Regions from separate parts of the Roseibium sp. ROS1 genome, predicted to be linked through region 1. Evidence: predicted binding sites of a transcription regulator. Region 1 holds the regulator's gene; each other region holds the start of a gene.
What was found. Region 1 encodes PhoB, which activates phosphate uptake and scavenging genes when phosphate is short. Its sites were predicted from a motif close to TGTCATNNANCTGTCAT; they were not measured.

Region 1 (5,535 bases):
CTGGTGCAGGTTGGAGGTATGCCACAGCTTGGCTGCCTGATCCTGCAACGCCTTGACCAAATGCGGATGGGCATGACCGAGTGCGTTGACCGCGATGCCGGAACCGCAATCGAGGAATCGTCGGCCATCGGTGGTAACCAGCCAGACGCCTTCCCCATGATCGAAAGACAGGTTCGATCTTGCGTAATTTCCGAATAGTGCAGTCGCGGACATAACCTCGTTTGTCTCCTTTAAACGCCCCTGCTGTCCCTGCGTCGCCCCGACGCCGGGCCGTCACCTTGAAAAGATGCCGAAGGGCCAAAACGCAACGTGCCGCCCCGATGAGGCGGCACGCAGCGGCTTTCTTATACACTGCCGGTACCATGCACTGTCAATGGAAATGGCGCACAAGACATTTCATGTGCCGCAGAGGGCGGATTTCATAAAATTCTCAATGACCTCGCCATAATTGGGGAAAAGTCGTTTCATCCCCAACTGGTTTGGGTCGAGTGGTTGCCTGACAAATTAACGTTATTGTAACCTCTCAGCAATCAGACACGAGATCTCGTGAGGCAAATCACCAAGAGGCACTAGATCTGCCAGCATTAAGCGTGCTTGCGCATGCTTAACACGGGGTTAATGGCCGCAGGACGGTCAAACTAAAGGGTGCGGCAATGAGTTGGACAAACGAACGAGTTGAGCTTCTCAAAAAGCTTTGGGGCGACGGCTTGAGCGCAAGCCAGATCGCAGGCGAACTGGGTGGTGTTACCCGTAACGCCGTGATCGGCAAGGTGCACCGCCTTGGCCTGTCCGGCCGCGCCAAGTCCACCTCTTCAAGCGCCAAGCCGCGCCGGCCGCGCACCGCAGCTCCTGCAACGGGTGCAGCGCCGAAGAAACCGACGACGTCACATCCGCAGTCGATCGGCGCGACGGCCCTTAAAGCAGACATCTCGCCTGCACCAGTGGTGGCCGCCAAGCCGCGCGTAGAGCCGATTGCAGAGCTCGTTCCGATCTCGCAGCGCGCAACCATCCTGACGCTGACCGAGCGGACCTGCAAATGGCCGATTGGCGACCCGGCGACCGACGACTTCTACTTCTGCGGCCGCCAGTCCGATGCCGGCGTCCCCTACTGCGCTCATCACTGCAAGATCGCGTATCAGCCGGTCGCCGACCGCCGCCGCGATCGCAAGACGATGGCTCAGGCAGGCTGATAGCCTCGCACCTAACCAATTCATGAGAAAGCCCGCCATCTGGCGGGCTTTTTTTTGTTTGGGCCTTCCATTGACCAGATGCCCGACCCCGACCAGTGACCTCCCACGGCTTGTTCTTGGCACCGATCCATGTCGTTTCCGTTCCATCAAATCAAACCTTGTTTGACCGCTCCGCCACGACAGGGACCGCAGGATCAGCCCCGACACCGACACATCTGATGGGGTGGTCGCAGAAGAGAACCTTGTTCCGCGAAAGGCACATAACCGCTGAGAAACAAAAAGCCCGCTTGAAAGCGGGCTCCTTAATTCCATTCTGCAAGTTGCGCTCAGGCAGTGGCAGAGGTGAACTGGTCATTGAAGGCGTATCCGGCACCACGGACGGTACGGATAGGATCCTTCGCCTTGCCCTTGTTCAGAGCCTTGCGCAAGCGACCGACGTGAACATCGACAGTGCGTTCGTCCACGTAGACATCGTGACCCCAGACCCCATCCAGCAGTTGTTCGCGGGAGAAGACACGGCCAGGCGATGTCATCAGGAATTCCAGCAGGCGGAATTCCGTCGGCCCCAGGTGTATTTCCTTGGTGTTGCGGCGAACGCGGTGCGTTTCGCGATCCAGTTCGATATCGCCGGATCGCAACATGCTGGACACCACTTCCGGACTTGCCCGGCGCAGGATGGCGCGCACGCGGGCCATCAATTCCGGTACCGAGAAGGGCTTGACCACGTAGTCGTCGGCACCGGTCGACAGGCCGCGGATGCGCTCTGCTTCCTCACCGCGTGCCGTCAGCATGATGACCGGCAGGCGCTCGGTGTCTTCGCGCGCCCGCAGGCGGCGGCACAGTTCAATTCCGGACAGGCCCGGCAGCATCCAGTCGAGCAGCAACAGATCCGGCAGGCTTTCCCGCAGGCGGATTTCCGCCTCGTCACCCCGGACACAGGACTCGACCGAGTACCCTTCCGCTTCCAAATTGTATCTCAATAGAAGGCTGAGCGGTTCTTCGTCTTCAACGATGAGCACCTTCGGCATACATCTCGCTCCAATTACCGCAACCGGCGCCGAAGCGCCGGCCGTTAAGATCTTCTGCAAATCCGACGATTACCGGCGGGTCAGACCGCGCCTGTTTCGTCGACCTTTGCCCGGTCTTCCGGCAAACGCTCGCCAGTGACCATGTAGTAGACGTTCTCGGCGATGTTCGTCGCGTGATCGCCGATGCGCTCGATGTTCTTTGCGCAGAACAAGAGATGGACGCACTGGGTAATGACCCGCGGGTCTTCCATCATGTAGGTCAGGAGCTCGCGGAAGATCGATGTGTAGATCGCGTCGACTTCGGCGTCAGCTTCCTGAACCCGGCGGGCGGCTTCCGCATCCTTGCGGGCGTAGGCATCCAGCACCTGCTTGAGCTGCGAAAGAGCGAGTTCCGTCATGTGCTCCACACCGATCGCGAGCTTCTTGGACTGCAAGTCGCTGTCGATGGCGATGACGCGCTTGGCAACGTTCTTGGCAAGATCGCCAACACGCTCCAAGTCATTGGCAATGCGCGTTGCGGCAGTGATTTCACGCAGGTCCTGCCCCATCGGCTGGCGGCGGACGATCAGCTCGATCAGCTTCACTTCAAGTTCGTTGTAAAGGCTGTCCAGACGGACATCGCCCTTGATCGTCGCCTTGGCAAGCTCCAGATCCTGCGACACCAGCGCGGACACCGCATCGGCGAAAGCCTTTTCGGCAATACCACCCATTTCGGCAACCTTGCCGGCCATGGCCGTCAGTTCGTCATCGTAAGCCGAGACTGTATGTTCAGACATCCTGTGTCCCCTTCAGAAACCTAAAAAATGCTTAGCCGAAGCGGCCCGTAATATAGTCCTGCGTACGCTTGTCCTTCGGATTGGTAAAGATGTCCTCCGTCAGACCTTCTTCAACCAAAATACCCAGGTGGAAGAACGCGGTACGCTGAGACACACGGGCAGCCTGCTGCATCGAGTGGGTCACGATCACGATGGTGAAGTTTTCCCGCAGTTCGTCGATCAGCTCTTCCACCTTCGCGGTCGCGATGGGGTCGAGCGCCGAGCACGGTTCGTCCATCAGGATCACTTCCGGGCTGACGGCAATCGCACGGGCAATGCACAGACGCTGCTGCTGACCGCCCGACATGCCGGTGCCCGGCTCGTCCAGACGGTTCTTGACTTCTTCCCAAAGCCCGGCCTTCTGCAGGCTGGAGGCAACGATTTCATCAAGCTCGGACTTGTTGCGGGCCAGACCATGGATCCGCGGACCGTACGCAATGTTGTCGTAGATCGACTTGGGAAACGGGTTCGGCTTCTGGAAAACCATGCCAACCTTGGCGCGCAGCTGTACGGGATCGACCTTGGGATCGTAGATGTCCTCACCGTCGATCTTGATCGACCCTTCCACACGGCAGATATCGATGGTGTCGTTCATGCGGTTGATCGTCCGCAGGAACGTCGACTTGCCACATCCGGAGGGACCGATGAAGGCAGTCACGGACCGCGGCTGGATCTCGATGTCCACGTCCTTGATGGCGTGGGTATCGCCATAATAGACCTGCACCTTGTTCGCGGAAATTTTGCTGTCGGTCATGGTTTTCGCCTGTTCAAAATTCGGCATCTCGTTCATCGGAGCAATCCTTACCAGCGGCGTTCAAACCTGCGGCGCAGGATGATAGCGATAATGTTCATGGTCATGAGGAAGACCAGCAGCACGATGATCCCGCCCCAAGCGCGTTCATAGAAGGCCGGGTCAGCACGTTTCGCCCACTCGTAGATCTGGGCCGGCATGGCCGAGTTCGGAGAGAAGAAACCGGCAGCCACACCGTCCGGGAAATTGGAGGCGATGAAACCGACCATCCCGATCAGGAGCAGCGGAGCGGTTTCCCCAAGCGCCTGTGCCAGACCGATGATCGTGCCGGTCAGAATGCCCGGCATGGCCAGCGGCAGGACATGGTGGAAGATCGACTGCATCTTGGAGGCGCCAATGCCAAGGGCCGCATCGCGGATGCTCGGCGGAACGGCCTTCAAGGAGGCGCGGGTGGAGATGATGATCGTCGGAAGTGTCATCAGCGTCAGCACCAGGCCACCGACCAGCGGTGCGGATTGCGGCAGATGCATGAACTGGATGAACACCGCCAGACCGAGAATACCGAACACGATGGACGGAACGGCGGCCAGGTTGGAGATATTCACCTCGATCAGATCTGTGAACTTGTTCTGCGGAGCGAACTCTTCCAGGTAGATGGAAGCGGCCACGCCGATCGGCAGCGACAGGAACAGCACCACCAGCATCATGAACAGCGACCCGATCATGGACGCCCCGATGCCGGCCTGCTCCGGACGGCTGTCGGAAGCATCGGTTCCGGTGATGAAGGCCCAGTTGAAGCGCTTCTCCAGAATGCCGGCGGACTGCATCTGGTCAGCCAGATCCAGGTGTGCGGCATCCAGGTTCTTGTCTTCGGCAAGATCCTCGCGCTTGACGCGGCCCTTCAGGTAGCCGTCGACACGGGATGAGGCGATCAGCTCGAAGGTTACCGTCGTGCCGATCTTGTCCGGGTTGGCAAGTGCATAGTCACGAACCGTTGCGGCAGCCCCTGAGGAGAACAGCTTCTGCAGGTCCTTTGCCGACATGTCGGTGGTGATGTTGAGACCGGCAAGTTCCTTGGCAAAGGCGTCGTCAATGATGGCCCGGTACTTGGAGGTCTTGACCACCGACTTTTCCGCTTCGGCAATCTGCTCCTGATTGAGCGGGACATCCACCTTCAGGAACGTCTGGCTGAAGGCGCCAAGGCCGTTGGAAAGGATTGCCCACAACAGCGCAACGAGGAAGAACAGGCCGATGCCGATGGCAATGATGCCGTAGAGCTTGAAGCGCGCTTCAGCGGCGTTGCGCTTTCTGGTCAGCGGATCGAGTTCGAGGATCGACGTGGTCTTGTGCGGGGTCGGAGCACTGGTCTTGCCCGACGGTGGCGTAAGGGTCGTGTCGGTCATTAGTCGTACTGCTCCCGATATTTGCGCACGATGTAGAGCGCGACGATGTTGAGCCCCAGGGTCACGACGAACAGGGTCATGCCGAGTGCGAAGGCGACAAGGGCTTCCGGGGAGGCAAAGTCGGCGTCGCCGGTGAGCTGGCTGACGATCTTCGCGGTTACGGTGGTCATCGCTTCGAGCGGGTTCATGCTGAGCCGGGCCGCAGCGCCGGCCCCCAGCACAACGATCATGGTTTCACCGATGGCGCGAGAGGCCGCCAGCAGGATAGCCCCGACGATCCCCGGCAGGGCCGCCGGCAGAATGACCTGCTTCACGGTTTCCGAATGGGTGGCACCAAGTCCGAGCGAT
Region 2 (5,535 bases), on a different contig from region 1:
CCTGTTCCAGGAACAGGTTCTTGGCAAGCTGCTGGGTCAGCGTCGAGCCGCCCTGCTGCAGGCGGCCGGAGGTGAAGTTGGTGTAGACGGCGCGGGCAAGACCGACCGGGTCGACACCGAAATGGGAGCGGAAGCGCCGGTCCTCGATGGCGATGACGGCATTGGGCAGATAGGGCGGCAATTGCTCCAGGCGCACGGCCTCGCCGCCGGTGTCTCCGCGGTTTGCCAGCAATTCGCCATTGGCGGCGACAATCTTGACGTTGGGCGGTCGCGCCGGAACCTGCCATTCGGAGGTCGGCGGCAGAAAGGCGGCGTAATAGCCGACCAGGCAGACAACGGCGATGGTGCCCCAGATGCCGAGCACCATGCTCCAGTAGAAGCCGCGCTTGAGAAGGCGGCCGAAGGCAGTCGGTGCCTGGAACCTGTTCTTGCGTTTGGCCTTGCGCCGCTTGGCGCCGGACCGGCCGCCGCCCCTTCCGTTGCCTCGGCCATTGCCGTTCTTGGCCGTCTTGCGGGTGGAGGAAGCGGGTTTTTTCTTGGCCGGAGCCTTGCGGGTCTTGCCCTTGCCGGACGACTTGGAAGAAGGCGCAGCGGGACGGTCCTGCGGGCTCAAGCGCAGGTCGAGCAGGCTGCTGCCTGAATCTCCGAATGTCGGTTCAACACGCGGCTGGCGTTTCGCCCGAGGCGCCATTGATCCTTCGTCCCCTAACTCCGTACCAACCAGGGTTGGCGTTATCCGGCAAACGCCGGTTTCCCCGGAGATGAGCTTAAATTGCGGCGATTTAAGGGGGCGTTAAGGCTACGGGCTTTTGCACGGGCAAGACGACGGGATGATCAGCTACAGGCGGCGCGCACTAGCTCGATATCCATCCCGCACAAAAGGCAGCAAACCCGCAGCATCGGGAACTGATAGCCGCTCAAACGCAGGAAAAATGCAAAGGCTTGTGCCTCCGCGATCCCGGCTAGGGGTCACGCCTGGCCGGGAGGACGAAGGAAAGCTTGGCAGCAATCGCCGGAGCTAGCTGGAATAGCGGCTTGCGTCGGCGCCGTAATAATTGACGTAGCGCGTGTTCAGTTCGGACACCGGCATGATGATCAGTACATCCGTCGTGCCGAACTGGTGATCGATCACCGCCCCGTCGCCGATGAACGCGCCGAGGCGCAGATAGCCCTTCACAAGCGGGGGCAGGGCCCGCAGCGCTTCCTTGGAATTGAGTTCATCGGCCGGCATGCGGTTCATTTCGACGTATCTGTCTTCCACCGCGCGCACGCGCCATTCTTCCGGGGCGCGGGCATTGTGATGCAGGAAGGCGAGCTGGCCGGCGATGGCATCCGGATTGGTGCCTTCGATCGAGGCACAGCCGAGCATGACATCGATGTTGTGGCGCAGAACATAGGACCAGATGCCATGCCACAGGAGCTCGACGGTCTTCTTGTTGCGGTAAGGCTTCAGAACGCAGGACCGGCCGAGTTCCATGAAGCGCTTGCCCGGGTTTGCGTCGATCAGCGACTGGATGTCGTATTCGGCGGCGGTATAGAAACCGGCATGCTGATCGGCGATTTCCTGGCGCAGGATCCGGTAGGTGCCGACGATTTCAGGCTTCAGGCGGCCCAGCTTGTTGCGCTTCTGCAAGTCGTGGTCGACCACGAGCAGGTGATCGCAATAGGCGTCGAAGGGGTCGGCATCACGGCGGGTTGCCAGCGTATGCGCATCGGCAATGGCTGACATTTCCTCGTAGAAAACGTCATAGCGCAGGCGTTGTGCCTTTTTAACTTCCTTGAAGTTGCGGGCCATCCGCACTTCCAGGGATCCGATCCGGCCGAGCGTTTCGCCGGTCTTGACCGGGGTCTGCAGCGCTGGCCCGATGCGCTGCGCGTTGGGGAGGTTGGCGTCCGGACGCATTGCCGGTGTGAATTTCCTGACCAGTTTCCTGGGAGAAAAAAGCCCTTGGCGCATTATGGACATTCCACCCTCGTGTATTCCTTATGGCGCACTGACATGTTTCACAGGTTCTCGTCTGTTTCACTTGCCGAATTACCTTCGCCGGAACATTACGTCCGAACCCGGTCAGTGTGCTTCAAGCCTGCCGTAGAACATACTATTCCGACAGCTGGATGACACTCGGTTTTTTGCGCCGTGTTTTCCACGTGCAAGCTTAGCCCACTCTTGCGGCTTTGTGAATTTCTACGAGCGCCGGTGGAAGCGTTTCCACTTCCGGCTGTCGCGACAGGGAAAGTTCGCTGCGTCAGGCGCGGCTGATTTCGGCCAATGCGTCGGAAATCGCTTCCACGGAAAGCGGTTTCGTCAGATAGCCGGCAGCGCCCACTTCGGTCGCCTTGTCCCTTGCATCCTTCATGACATCGGCGGTCACGATCAGCACCGGTACATTGGCCCGGCCGGCGGCCTGTTCGTCGGACCGGATCTGGCGAATGGCCTGGAACCCGTCGAGGCCTGGCATGTGCAGGTCCATAAGAATTGCGTCATAAGCGCCGCTGGCGGCTTCCTCGACGGCCTTTTCGCCGTCGATCACCATCACCGGCACATGGCCGAGCTTGCGCAGCATGGCTTCGCTCAAAAGGCGGTTGATGTCGTTGTCTTCGGCCACGAGCAGGCGCAGCGGCCGGGCCGGAACCTTGTAGCGGTTCGGCAGGAAGCCGTTGCTGACGGGCTCCGCGCTTGCGTCCCAGGCGTGTTCCATGCCGTCGTCGTCCAGCAGGCCGGAAAAGATCTGGACCAGGGTCTCGATCCGCACCGGGCGGATCAGATAGGCGGCATACCCGGCTTCGCGCAGATGTTCCAGGCGCTCGCGCTCCGGCGGGGCGATCATAACGACGGCAGGAGCCTTGCATCCGGTCAGGCGGGCAGAGGCCAGCCAGCCGCCGCTGTCGGACAGGGCGCCGTTGTCGACAACAAGTAGATCGGCCTCGGCCAGCGCGGCATCGAGATCCGAACTGCCCGGTGCATGCACGGAAACATTGGCAGCGTGATATTGCAGCCGTCTGGCCAGCAGCGGGCATTCGATCTGGCTGGTGCTGACGAACACGATCCTGCGGCCCTCAAGCTTGGCCAGGCGTGGATCCGTGTCGGCAACAAGGGATTCGGGGATCGGCAAGGACACGCGGAACTGCGCGCCGCCGTCTTCGGAGGGCTGCGCGGCAATTTCGCCACCCATCAGGCCGGCAAGCCGCTGGGCGATGGCCAGACCGAGGCCGGTGCCGCCGAACTTGCGCGCCGGGCCATGGTCGACCTGCTCGAATTCCTGAAACAGCCGCTCGGCCTCCTGTTCGTCAAAGCCGATGCCACTGTCGCGCACGTCGATATCCAGAAAACCGCCACCGTCCGGATTGGGGCGCCCTGTCAGTTCGACGGCAACGCCGCCCTCATCGGTGAACTTGATGCCGTTGCCGATGAGATTGTAGAGGATCTGGCGGACACGGGTGGCGTCCAGCGTCACCTCTTCCGGCAGGTTCGGGTCAAGCATGGAGCCGATTTCAAGCGACTTGGCGTGGGCTTTCGGGGCAAGCAGTTCAACGACGCTTTCCACCAGGGCGCCAACCCGAACCGGGGCAGCCTGAATGTCGAGCTTGCCGGCCTCCACCTTGGAAAAGTCGAGCACTTCATCGATCAGGAGCAGCAATGTTTCGCCGGAGGTTTCCAGCGCCTCGATATAGGCGCTCTGTTCCTTGGTCAGGCGGGTGTCGCGCAGGAGCGCGGCCATGCCGAGCACGCCGTTGAGCGGCGTACGGATCTCGTGGCTGACGGTCGCGAGAAAGCGGGACTTCGCCTCGTTGGAGCTTTCGGCGGAATGACGGGCAGCCAGCAGTTCTTCTTCGATCAGGCGCCGCTCGGTCACGTCGCGCAGAACGGTCTGCACCAGCTGGCGATCCGTCGTGGTGTCGCGCACCGGAATGTCGATACGTGAGAACCAGCGCGGGCCCTGTGCGGTGTCGATGTGGAGATCCTGAAAGCCCATGCCCGGGGTCGTCTTGTCCAGGGCCTGCGTGACGGCGCTTTCAAAGCCCACTTCCTCAAGCAGCGGCAGATGCAGGGTTGCGCCCGGCTGCAAGGCATGTCCGAGCCCGAACACATCGTCTGCAGCCGAGTTCACATAGGTGATGGTGCCGTCCTGGTCGCGCCGGACGACGACATCGCCAAGCGTTGCCAGGATGCTGGCGTGACGTTCGTCGGATTCGCCAAGTTCCCAGGCGCGGTCTTCCAGTTCCTCGCAGCGTGCCATCAGGCGGCGGATCTTGTCATCCTTCACCTGTAACGCCTGCACCGAGCGCTGCATGTCGTCGGCAAACAGCCGCCAGACAGCCAGCCCGCCGGCAAAGAAGGTCAGACCAAGACCGAGAAACCGGTTCAGGCTGTCGCTGGAAACCATGATGAAACCGGCGGCAAGGCCGATGATCATGCCCGCCAGGGCAAGATGCTGCAGCGATTTGGCAGGCGCGGAGACGGGCGCGTCGGTGGCCCGGCGGCCTGGGCCGACTTCGGGACCGACGTCCTCCTCGTCGAGGGGTTTCGTGACGCTGGAAGAATATTCGTCTGTAGTTACGGTGTCCGCAGAGGAAAGCTTTTGCTCTTCGGCAAAGAATTTGTCCTGCGTGTCATCGGCTTCTGGCGCGGCATTGACGGCGCGTTCGCTGTTTTGACTGACCAAGATAACTACTCTCTACAAGATCCTGTTGCCTTGAGAGTGCGTTGTAAACTTTGAGAAACCGTTTCATTGCCTGACAAAAAAAGTAAATCGGGAATTTCGCGCCGCGTTCATATCCAGTCTTTCAGCACCGGATGGGTCTCGACATTGGCAATTCCATCAAGGGCAGCAATACGGTTGCGAAGCTCGGCGAGGCTCTCCAGCGTCCGGGCGCGCACCAGCAGAACCATGTCCCTGTCACCGGAAATCGAGCGGCACTGGAGAACCTCCTCGAATTTCGAAACCACCGGCGCAATCGCCGCACAGGTCGCCGAACCCGTCCGGATCCACAGATAGGCTTCGATTTCGGCCGGCTCCGGATCGCTGATCCGGATAGTGTAGGCGCGAATGACGCCGGTTTCTTCCAGCTTCCGGACCCGGGCCTGAACGCTCGACCGGGCCAGGCCGACATGGGCTGCCAGCGTTTTCACAGGTGTCCGGCTGTCGGCTTCCAGCAGTTGCAGCAAGGTCCGGTCGATTGAATCCATGGGTCTTCTGTCATTGTCCTGTGTGTCGAACTGCCTGCGTTCACCGGCAATTGACCGGCCGAACCGGTCAAAATGCCGGAAGAAACGAGAGCCTGTCCGCGATACCACCCTTGAGTGATTTTGCAGCGGGAGAGTTTCATGGATTTCCATCTCGATACAAGCAGCTTTACGGCGGAAAGAGCCTGGGGGTCACGTCTGATCGGTGAACTGGACGGCATCACGGTCCGCCTGCACTGGACGGACAAGCCCTACAAATGGCACGTCAACGACGGTCCGGAAGTCTTCGTGGTTCTGTCGGGCACTGTCGACATGCACTACCGCGAGGCCGAAACCGAGAAGGTTCAACG
Region 3 (5,535 bases), on a different contig from region 1:
GGGGCGGCAAGGTCGACGTCGTCATGGGTGGCAATCTCGTTGTAGATCTCGCCTCCCAGAAGCGGCACGTCGCTTGGCTGCAGATAGACGGCGGCAAACATCATGGTGATTTCGCTGCCGGGGGCTGCGACGATCAGATCGAACTTTTCCGCTGCCCGTGCCGTTCCCTTTCTGAGGCCGCGTTCCTGGGCTATCAGGCCAACGCCGATACCGATGGAAATGGCGATCAGGAAAACGAAGGTCAGATTGGTCCAGCGGAAGCGCCAGAGCAGTGCTCCGACCAGCGCCTGTGGCCGGAAGCCCCAGATCACGATCAGGCCGGTTATCACGGCTGGGAGCAGAAGCAGCACGAGCCACAGCGTGTCCTGGGCAAGCGGCGAAAGGTCTTGCCAGCGGTCTGCGAAAAAGTCAGGCACCGACGGCCTCCGTCTGCAGGTGGCCGTCCGTCACTTCGACGACCCTATCCATCCGGTCCAGCAGATGCTGGTCGTGGCTGATGGCGATCAGCGTCTTGTTCCGTGCGCGGGTCAGGCTGATCAGGTCTTCGATCAGGGCATCGGCTGTCTTGCGGTCGAGGCTTGCCGTCGGTTCGTCCGCGAGAATGATCGCGGGGTCGTGGGCCAGCGCGCGGGCGATCGCAGTGCGTTGGCGCTCGCCGCCGGAAAAACTGTCTACGGTCCGCGCTTCTGCCGGCACCTTGAGGCTCTTGAGAAAATCCCGTGCGGTGTCGGTGATCGACCGGCGCTTCACTGCCGGGTTGAACGCCGTTGCAAGGGAGGCGTTGCCAAGGGCGCTCAGTTCTTCAAACAGCAGGAAGTCCTGGAAGATTAGCCCGACATGGCTGCGGCGGAACGCGGCGCGAGCGGCGTCGTTCAGCTGCACCAGATCGGCTGCACCCCAGCGGATATGACCTGTCATGGCCGGGTGCAGTCCGGCGAGCGCGTAGAGAAAGGTCGATTTCCCGGCACCTGAGGGGCCACGCAGGCCGATGGTCGCGCCTGGTGTCGCTTCAAAGTGATCGCAGGACAGCAGCACCCGGCCACCGGGTGCCCTGACGCGGAGATCGTCGACTTGAAGAGCAAGATTCATGAGTAGTTGTCAGCTGCGTTCATAGACAGCATCGACCAGTCTTGCCCGGCTGACGAACCCGGTCTCGGGATCCTTGAAGGTTCCCAGTTCCAGAACGCCGCGTGTCACGATCTTGCTGTTGAAGGCGACCACGTCGACAATGCGCTTGGTGTAGATGGCGAGAATGTCCCGCGGCCATTCCGCCTCGGTTTCACAGAACGGGCAAACTGCCATCGGAATCTTGGTGAGTACGAAGAACTGGCTGTCGGCCTTCAGGGGTGGGGCCATGTAGCCGCCGACCGATACCCTGGTGCCTTCCAGTGAATGGGCGAGGTCGGAAAAGCTCCGGTCCTTGTTGTAAAGCGTGCGCAACTTGAGGGGGGCATCTGCCGCACAGGAGGTGTTCGGCAGCAGAATTCCGGCAAACGGAGCGAGGCCAAGCCCGGCGATAAGCTGTCTGCGGTTCATGACATCCCTGGTTCTGGCCAATTCATGCTCCTAACTTATCCGGCTAACATGACAAACAGGCAAAGGCCTGCCGGGCGGCAGGCCTTCAGGATCCCTGGCCGGTATTCGACCAGGGATCCCGCTGAGCGCTTGTTGGACGCTGACTGAAGGCTTATTGGGCGTTCACAGCGTGGTTCATGACGTGGAAGATAACGTTCTGCTCGATGGTGCCATCGACCAGGTGTGCCCACGGGCCCTTTGCGTAGACCGCAACATCTTCACCCGAATGGGTTTCGGAGGACTTGGGGATCAGCGCCTGCTGGACGTAGTCCAGATCGGTGGCGGTTTCCTGGTCCAGGTCCGGGCGCGAGCCGGTGTAGTCGTTTTCGCCTTCGCCCTTCTTCAGAACCGAACCGGTGCCGTTCAGGTAACCGATCACGGTGTACGGCTTGCCGTCATCCGCGGTCAGAACCTTGTCGGAATGCTTGATGCCCACCTGAGCAACGTCATAGCAAAGGCCGAGGATGGCCGAACCGCGGCCGCAATAGCCGTTGAAGGCGATGGCATGTTCGTGGTCGGCGGTGACGATGATCAGCGTGTCTTCATCGTTGGTCAGCTCGTCAGCAATGGCAACGGCTTCTGCAAAGGCGACACCGTCGCGCATGGCGCGGGCCGCATTGCCGTCATGGTTGGCGTGGTCGACGCGTCCGGCTTCGATTTCCAGGTAGTAGCCGCCTTCGTTCTTGGACAGATATTCGATGGCTGCCTTGGTCATGTCGGCCAGGGACGGCTCGTCATTGTCGGCGCGGTCGGCCTCATATTCCATGTGGCTGTTGTTGAACAGGGCCAGTACGGGGCTGGAGCCGTCAAGCTTCAGCGACTGGAAACCGGCGGTGTCGGATGCGAACTGTGCACCCAGTCCGGTTGCACGCTCAACCAGGTCGACATTGTCTTCGCGGCGGCCCTTCAGCCCACCCATTTCCTTGTCCTTCGGCAGGAAGTAACGGCCACCGCCGCCCATTGCCAAATCAACGGTGCCGGCTTCCATGGCGTCGATCAGCTGGGTCGCGATGTCTTTCTGTGCGGTGCAGCCTTCCGGCACGGCGTCTTCCCAGTTGCGGTTGGCGGTCTTGGCGTAGACAGCAGCCGGAGTTGCGTGGGTCAGGCGGGCGGTGGAGATGACGCCGACGGACTTGCCGGCTTCGGTCATCATTTCGGAGAATAGGGCAAGCTGGTTGCCTTCGACGGTGGAGCAATCGTCATGGATGGCTTCTTCGCCGAGGTTGATCAGGTTGAAGCGCTGCTTCACGCCTGTGTTCATCGAGCCGGCGGTCGGAGCGGAGTCCGGCGTCTGGGCGTTGATGTTGTAGGTCTTGACCAGGGCGCTGTAGAACTCCGGAGTTTCGTACGGGAGAACGTTTTCCTCGCCCAGCATGCCTTTCTGCTGACCGTCGAAAAGGCGCGTGGCGTAGTTGGTGCCGACACCGTTGCCGTCTGCGATCAGCAGGATCACGTTCTTGGCGCGGTTGGTGTTCGGCTGACGGTCCAAAATGGCCTGAATGGCGGCTTCGCCATCCTTGTACCACTGGCTGGAGGCTTGCGGCAGGGCGTCCTGAGCAAAGGCGACGGAGCCGGTAAGGGCCAGCGCCAGCGAAGTGCAAACGATCGTTTTCATGATATCTCCCGGAGGTGAGGGTGCATCCCGGGAGCTACTTAAAAACGCTGCATGACATCTGATTGACAGTTGGATGACGAAACAGATTTGTTATTTTATTACATAACCTCCACGATTGAATTCAATTCTTCTACTTTTGCGCCGTCTTGTCTCTTCTTCGGTAGCGTCTTGTCATCGAACCGCAGGGTTGGTCCCCGGCCGGGTAATCGGCCTGGCAGCTTCGTGAAAAGCCCGGGCAATTACAGATAGAAAAATGGAGTCCTGAAATCTGAGGACGCTGTCGCGTCCTGTGTTCCTGGGCTGCCCGCTATCCCCTATTGTCACATCATTTTCATATGAGCGTCGAATAAGGTTCATATGAAAATGTTTTAACGGGCTTCGAAGTCAGGCTTTTTCGAGTCAACATGATGCCTTTGGAGCAACTGGCCTTCTGCATCTGCAGGAGGAGAGGGGACGATGGCGGATCAGAAGAACATGCTTGGGCAAATAGACATTTCAAAGCGTCAGGCCGAAATCGCGGATCTGGTACAAAAGGCAGGGTTTGCGTCCGTCGAGGAACTGGCGGACCGGTTCGAGGTGACCACGCAGACAATTCGCAGGGACGTCAACGGTCTTTGCGAACTGGGGATCCTGCGCCGGACCCACGGCGGCGTCGAGCCTCCGGCACCGGCGTCCAACATCCACTATTCCACCCGGCAGATTCTCAATCTTCCGGAAAAGCAGCTGATTGCGAAACTGGTGGCCGGCCACGTCGGCAACAACCAGTCGATCGCGTTTTCCATCGGCACCACCCCCGAGATCGTGATGCAGGCCCTGGTTGGGCATGAGAAACTGGCGGTTTTCACGAACAATCTGAACGTGGCCTTCACGGCTTCGGTCAATCCGTCGTTTCAGGTGACCATCACCGGCGGGCGGTTGCGTCATGGCGACCGCGACGTGCTGGGGTCCGCAGCGCAGGCGTTCTTCTCCAACTACAAGGTCGATATCGGCATTTTTGGTGTCGCAGGTGTCGATGAAGACGGCACGCTGCTGGATTTCCATGAGGACGAAGTGGCGGCCCGCCAGTCGATACTCGCCAATTGCCGCCGGTCCTATCTGGTTCTCGATCACAGCAAGTTCGGCCGGAACGCCCATGTGCGCGGCGGTCAACTCAGCGATGTCGATGCGATCTTCACCGATTGCCCGGTGCCGGATGTTTTCCTGGCATCGCTGGAAGGCACGAAAACGGAAGTGTTCGTGGCCGACGACGGGGATGAGGCGTGACATCAGATCCGCATATCCCGGGTGCGAAACCCTCTGGCGCCGGCAAGCCGATCGTTCTTGAGACGGTGTCGCGTACCTGGGGTGAGACGGTGGCCGTCGATGGCCTGTCGATCGATATTCCGGCGGGCTCCTTCACGGCACTTCTGGGACCGTCCGGCTGTGGCAAGTCAACGACATTGCGCATGATTGCGGGTCTCGAGAATGTCAGTAGCGGACGCATCCTGATCGGCGGAGAGGATGTCACCGGCCGTCCGTCGGCCAAGCGTGACCTTGCCATGGTGTTCCAGTCCTATGCGCTGTTTCCGCATCTGAACGTTGGCGAGAACATCATCTTCGGCCTGAAGGTCCGCCGGGTTGGCAGGGCCGAGCGGGACCGGCGTCTTGCACGGGTTGCCGATCTTCTGGGCCTTGGCCAGTTGCTGGAGCGCAAGCCGGGTCAGCTTTCGGGCGGTCAGCAGCAGCGTGTCGCCCTTGGGCGGGCAATCATCGGCGAAAAGCCGATCTGCCTGATGGACGAGCCGCTGTCCAATCTCGACGCCAAGCTGCGCCATGAAATGCGGGTGGAGATCCGCGCGCTGCAGCAGCAGCTCGGCTTCACGATGGTCTATGTCACGCATGATCAGGTCGAGGCCATCACCATGGCCGATCAGGTGGTGCTTTTGAACGGTGGCCGGCTGGAGCAGGTGGCGAGCCCGCGGGATCTTTACGAAAAACCGGCAACGCCTTTTGCCGCCCGTTTCATCGGCACCCCGCCAATGAACCTCTTTCCGGCCAATGCCTTCAGGAAGCTGTGCACCGCGCCGGACTTCAAGCTCGGCCTGCGCCCGGAGGCAATGCATCTGGAAGACGGCGGCCCGGTCAACGCGTCTGTTCGTGCCGTCGAGTATCTGGGGGCGGATGTGCTGGCCGATTGCGAAGTTGCCGGCACCGGTTTTCAGGTGCGCCTTCCGGCCAGCCGGGCCTTCACGCCCGGCCAATCCGTGCAGCTCGGCTTTTCGCCGGATGATCTTCATGTTTTCGACGCCGATACCGGCCGCCGCCGGGACGATCTCATTTCCGAGTTCGGAGCCTTGTTGCGCTCC
Region 4 (5,535 bases), on a different contig from region 1:
ACCAGACCGGACCGTTCGACTATCATCTCACCCGCAAGATGGTCCAACTCTGCCGGGACAACGACATCAAGTTCCAGAAGGATGTCTTCCGCTTCTATCGCTCGGATGCGGCAACCGCCATCGAGGCGGGTGCGGACGTGCGCACGGCGCTGATCACATTTGGCGTTGATGCCAGCCACGGCTATGAGCGCATCCACATGCACGCGCTGCGCTCGCTCGCCGAACTGGCGACCGGCTATGCCCTCAGCCCGGTGGAAATCCAGCGGGACGCCCGCGAGTTTGCGGACCTCAAGGGCTTTACCCGTCAGCCGACTGCCGATGCCGACCAGACACTCAATCCGGAGACGGACGAACCGCTGCCGGAACCGGCGGGCGAATAACGCCCGCCGCCGAGACCGGCTCGTTCAGCGGTTGAGTTCCGCGATCATGTGCCAGTGCCACGACCCGGGCTTCGAGTGCACCTTGTCTTCCAGGTAGCTCAGCTCAAACCGGTCGAAAAGCGAAACCAGCTCACCCGCATTGCAATAGAAATGCGGGTGATCCTTGTCGTCATCCCCCTCACGAACCCAGGTGTCCGCGGCAATTTCCGTCCCGATCCCGAAGTTCGCGTTGCGCTTTGACAGCATGGTTCCCTGGTAGATCCCGCCAGGTTTCAGCACCCGGGCAATCTCCGAAATGGCTGTACGGACGATCGACGGATCACCGTGATAGATCACGTTGAAGGACAGGACATAGTCGAAACTGTCGTCCTCAAAGGGCAGCGACGTCATCGGCGCCAGACGCGTCGCGATCTGCATGCTTTCCAGTACCGCGCTCTTTTTCAGCTCACCCAGCCCGGCTTCGGAAAGATCCATCGCGTGGGTCTCGAACCCGGCGCGAGCAAAGGAAAGCGCATGTCGGCCAACCCCGCAGCCCAGATCCAGGGCCTTCACCGGCCCCTGCTTCTGAAGTCTTTCGATAAGACCGGCAACGTCCGCCTCCGGACGCAGCCAATCCGCTCGGCCTTCTTCTGTCTGCCAGCGCTTGTCCCACGCGAGATGGGCGGTATCGGTTTTTTCCAGAGTGTGCGTGTCGCTCATTGAGACGATCCTTCCAGTATCCGGCTGCGGGCGATTGTGCCAAGCCGCTCAACACAAAGAACCAGCACGAAGATCATCAGGATGATAGTCATCGCGAGCTGGTAGTCGAAAAAGTCCATGGCCACCTTGAGTTCGATGCCGATGCCCCCTGCCCCGACAAGACCAAGCACGACGGAGGATCGCGTGGCCTTTTCAAGCGCGAACAGCGAGGTGGTGATAAAGGAGGGCATCGCGGCAGGTACCACTGCACAGAAGATCGTGTCGAAACGCCCTGCACCGGCCGCTGTCAGCGCCTCGGTTGGTCCTTTCTCCACATCCTCCATGGCTTCAGCGAAGAAGCGTCCGCAAAAACCGATGGTGTCGACGGCGATCGCAAGCGTGCCCGCGAATGGGCCAAGTCCGACCGAAATGACAAAGACCAATGCCCAGACCAGATCCAGCACCGTTCTGAAGAGGGCAACCAGCAAGCGGGCACAGGTATAGACAGCCCGGGACAGCATCGACGGCCGCGTCAGGCCTTTTGCGGCCAGGATCGCCAACGGCAGGCTGAGGACGATGCCGATAAGTGTGCCCGCGAGCGCCATCTGAAACGTTTCCAGCAACGCCTTTGACAGTTGCGGCAACCTTTCCAGAGAGGGAGGCCAGGCCCTCGACAGGAAGTCGACCAGCGCCGGACCACCAGACACCAGAGCGGAAAACGACCAGCCTGCCCCCTGAAACGACCAGACAACGAAGGCCAGCAGCGCGACATAGGCGACAAAATGAAATGCACCCGGGCGTTCGAACCGATCCGGCATGCGGGAGCGTTTCAATGTCAGGAGATCAGCCATAATGCCTCCCCAGATCCGCAACACTAAGGTTGCTGCTCTTCTCGTCCAAAACGACTTCCCCCTGCCGGATCGCAAGGACCCGATCAGAGTAGGCGAGCGCCTGTTCCACGTTGTGCGAGGTGAACAGGAGCGTGATCCCCTCCTCCCGGGTGAGTTGGCGGAAGAGGTCCATCACCTCCTGGCCGGCAACCGGGTCAAGGCTGGCAACGGGTTCGTCCGCGACGATCATTCTGGGCTGCTGCATCAAGGCTCTGGCGATCGCAACCCGCTGGGACTGACCACCCGAGAGCTGGTCTGCCCGTTTCAATGCATGGTCCGCGAGCCCGACCCTTTCGAGGCACGCCATAGCCCGGTCACGCAAGGCCGTTTTGGCAAGAAACTGCGTCCAGCCGCGCATGCCACCGGTGCGGCCCAGGTTGCCATGGATTACGTTGGTCAAAGCCGAAACACGAGGCACCAGGTTGTGCTTTTGAAAGACAAAGCCGACCTCGGCGCGAATCCGCCTGAGCTGGCGCTGTCGCGCAGTCGAAATGTCTTCACCGAACAACAGAACCGAACCGGTTTCCGGCTCGATCAGGCGCAGCGCGCAGCGCAATGCGGTCGATTTTCCGGCACCGTTTGAACCGATCAAGGCAACCGCTTCCTCACGGTCCACGGAGAAGGAAACTTCGCGCAGCACGCTACGGTCCTTGCCGAAAGTCTTGCAAAGGCCTTCGACCTTCAGGTCACACGGCGTCTCCGTCACGGGCTGTCGGGCTGGGACCGCCGGCGCAATTGCGCCGGCGGACTGGAGCAGAGGCTGCGCCATTATTCGCCGATGAACTTGTCGTATTGCGGGAAACCGGCGGTGGTGTACATGGACCGCACCAGGTCATAGGCACCATCTTCGATCGCCACCAGATCCATGCCCGAATACTTGTCGTTTTCCTCGTGCTGCAGGATCGCGGCGATGATCGACTTCTTGTTGTCGAGGATCGCCTGGCGCAGGCTCTGCGCTGTCGCGGGATCGACATGGGCTCCGGCCATGATCATGTCGTTCGGCAGATCGCCGGAACGGGCGATCACCCGGAAAAAGCCGTTCGGGACGCTGTCATCCTTGTTGCGGGTGCCAATCCACGAATTGTGATTGATCCCGATGGCGGCAACGTCGCCCTTCTTCAAAGCTTCATGCGCAATGTTGCGCGAAGTATGCAGCTTCTCGATGTCCTTGACCGGATCGACGCCATAATCGGCCATCAGCTGCATCGGGCACAGCATGTTCGAGGTGGAACCGATATCACCGAAGGCCACCTTCTTGCCCTTGAGATCGGCCGGCCGCGTGAAACCGCTGTCGGCTCGCACGACGACAGCACAGAAATAATCCGGGCGGCCAAGACCGATAAGCGGACGGGCTTCGGTCAGTTTGTTGATCACGATGTACTCGGCAGGGCCGGTTACGACGAAGTCGACGCGTTTTGCGCGCAAGGCTTCAGCCGCCGCGGTCCGGCTGGTAACCGGGAAAAACTCGAAGGTGTGGTCTGTTGCATTTTCAAGGGCGTTCTTGAACGGCCCCCATTCAACCTGCAGCCGCTCCAGGCCCTCAACATCGGTAACGGCCAGTTTGAACGTGTCGGCCAGGGAAGAAGACAGGGAAACGGCAAGAACGGCAGCCGCGAGTGCGGCGGATTTCAAAAAGCGCATGACAGGAACTCCTCAGACAGCCGAAACAAAGCCGGCAAGGCAACAGGAGCGTAACGACACGCGCGCCGCGGAACGTGACTGTATTATGTAAATTTTACGAAATTTACATCAGAAAAAGACGGATCTACGAAGCAGAAAATTTCTTTATCTTCGAACCTCCAGACAAATCTTGATCTTATTTGTTTTCCGGCAAATTTTATCGATGTCTCTGTCGTAAAACTTCATAAAAGTATAATCGTATAGACATCTGTTCTCGGCACATGTCTGCTAGTTCGCTCTCCGTTTTTCGGAGGGCCCGATGCTGGTCATTGAGCAATTATCTAAAGTCTTTGGAGACCTGACCGCGGTGGACAGTGTCTCCCTTGCCATTCCCAAGGGACAGATGGTCGGCGTGATCGGTCGGTCCGGTGCCGGCAAGTCCACGTTCCTGCGCATGATCAACCGGCTGGCCGACCCCAGCCGGGGGACGATCCTCAACGAGGGAAAGAACATCACGGCCCTGAAGGGTCGCGATCTGCGGCTTTGGCGTGCGTCCTGCGCCATGATCTTTCAGCAGTTCAATCTCGTCGAGCGCATGGATGTGCTGACCAATGTCATGGTTGGCCGTATCGCCCACACTGGGTTCCTGCGCTCCATGACACGATCCTTCACTGACGAAGACCGCGCCCGCGCCATCGAAGCCCTGGACCGGCTGGACCTTGTGCCCCAGGCGCTGCAACGCGCGGGAACCCTTTCCGGCGGGCAGCAGCAGCGCGTCGCCATCGCCAAGGCGCTGGTGCAGAACCCGCGCATCATGCTGGCCGACGAACCGATTGCTTCACTTGATCCGGCCAACGCCAGCCGTGTGATGGACGCCTTGCGCGAAATCAACCGGACGGACGGTCTCACGGTGTTGGTCAACCTGCACACGCTCGACACCGCCCGTGCCTATTGCGACCGGATTATCGCAATGAAGGACGGGCGGGTTCAGTTCGACGGCACGCCGGACGCCCTGACCAGTGAAAGGGTTCGGCAGATTTACGGATCCGACGATCTTTCCGGTGACATCAACGAAGCAGTCACCTCCACCTCCCTTTCGACAACCACTTCCCGGCCGCCGATGAAGGCTGTCGGGGCCTGACCTTCGCGAAGCGGATCATCCGCTCTCGCTCTTGAAGCGGCCTTTGCCGCGCAAATCGCCGGATCTGCCGGCACCAAAGGAGACTTGAGATGAAGGCCATTTTTGCAGCAGCCGTTTCCGCTGCCGTTCTTGCAGCCTCCCCGGCCCTGGCGGACAGCTGGAAGGATCAGTACAAGACAGTCAAGTTCGGCATTCTTTCCGGTGAAAACGAAAAGGACCGGATTGCCCGTTACACGCCTTTCGAAAAGTACCTGGAGAACGAACTCGGCGTTGATGTCGAAATCTTCACCGCCGGATCCTATGACGGCGTGATCCAGGCCATGGCGGCCGACCAGATCGAATTCGCCTTCTTCGGTTCGTCTTCCTATGCCGCTGCCTACACCGAAACCAACGGCGGTGTCGTTCCGCTTGTCTCCCGCCTGCAGAAGGACGGTTCCACCGGTTATTTCTCGGTCGTCGCCGTGCGTTGCGACAGCGGCTACAAGACCCTTGACGACCTGAAGGGCAAGACACTGGCTTTTGCCGATCCGGACAGCACGTCCGGTTATGCCGTGCCTTACTTCAACCTCAGCAAACAGGGCTACGAGCCGAAAACCTATTTCGGTGCCATTCCCTTCTCCGGGGCCCATGAAACCGGTGTGCTTGGTGTCTACAACAAGCAGTATGACGCTGCCGCTACCTACATCACCAACGAGGAAGACGGCATTCCGCAGCGCATGGTCACCAAGGGCATGATCGAGAAGGACGCGATCTGCACCATCTGGAAGTCACCGGAAATCACTTCCGGTCCGCTGGCTGCCCGCAGCAACCTGCCTAAGGGCCTGAT

Region 2: the regulator PhoB is predicted to act here: its motif matches at 2,105-2,121, upstream of olsB (l-ornithine N(alpha)-acyltransferase).
Region 3: the regulator PhoB is predicted to act here: its motif matches at 3,253-3,269, upstream of ACYQ6M_RS01405 (alkaline phosphatase).
Region 4: the regulator PhoB is predicted to act here: its motif matches at 3,809-3,825, upstream of phnC (phosphonate ABC transporter ATP-binding protein).

Annotation. Positions count from the first base shown of each region.
Region 1 covers NZ_BAAGIG010000003.1:494,053-499,587, forward strand. Annotated here, with positions in the region: gene ACYQ6M_RS18405 (acetylornithine transaminase) at 1-213, opposite strand, end outside; gene ACYQ6M_RS18410 (GcrA family cell cycle regulator) at 654-1,190, shown strand; gene phoB (phosphate regulon transcriptional regulator PhoB) at 1,517-2,218, opposite strand; gene phoU (phosphate signaling complex protein PhoU) at 2,299-2,994, opposite strand; gene pstB (phosphate ABC transporter ATP-binding protein PstB) at 3,026-3,787, opposite strand; gene pstA (phosphate ABC transporter permease PstA) at 3,835-5,187, opposite strand; gene pstC (phosphate ABC transporter permease subunit PstC) at 5,187-5,535, opposite strand, start outside.
Region 2 covers NZ_BAAGIG010000004.1:100,956-106,490, reverse strand. Annotated here, with positions in the region: gene ACYQ6M_RS23190 (transglycosylase domain-containing protein) at 1-691, opposite strand, end outside; gene olsB (l-ornithine N(alpha)-acyltransferase) at 1,019-1,957, opposite strand; gene ACYQ6M_RS23180 (ATP-binding protein) at 2,247-4,664, opposite strand; gene ACYQ6M_RS23175 (Lrp/AsnC family transcriptional regulator) at 4,772-5,188, opposite strand; gene ACYQ6M_RS23170 (cupin domain-containing protein) at 5,327-5,535, shown strand, end outside.
Region 3 covers NZ_BAAGIG010000001.1:321,148-326,682, forward strand. Annotated here, with positions in the region: gene ACYQ6M_RS01390 (FtsX-like permease family protein) at 1-416, opposite strand, end outside; gene ACYQ6M_RS01395 (ABC transporter ATP-binding protein) at 409-1,089, opposite strand; gene ACYQ6M_RS01400 (hypothetical protein) at 1,099-1,557, opposite strand; gene ACYQ6M_RS01405 (alkaline phosphatase) at 1,688-3,190, opposite strand; gene ACYQ6M_RS01410 (DeoR/GlpR family DNA-binding transcription regulator) at 3,647-4,453, shown strand; gene ACYQ6M_RS01415 (ABC transporter ATP-binding protein) at 4,450-5,535, shown strand, end outside.
Region 4 covers NZ_BAAGIG010000001.1:1,679,476-1,685,010, reverse strand. Annotated here, with positions in the region: gene ACYQ6M_RS07710 (osmoprotectant NAGGN system M42 family peptidase) at 1-380, shown strand, start outside; gene ACYQ6M_RS07705 (class I SAM-dependent methyltransferase) at 405-1,079, opposite strand; gene phnE (phosphonate ABC transporter, permease protein PhnE) at 1,076-1,909, opposite strand; gene phnC (phosphonate ABC transporter ATP-binding protein) at 1,902-2,654, opposite strand; gene ACYQ6M_RS07690 (phosphate/phosphite/phosphonate ABC transporter substrate-binding protein) at 2,717-3,589, opposite strand; gene phnC (phosphonate ABC transporter ATP-binding protein) at 3,888-4,709, shown strand; gene phnD (phosphonate ABC transporter substrate-binding protein) at 4,799-5,535, shown strand, end outside.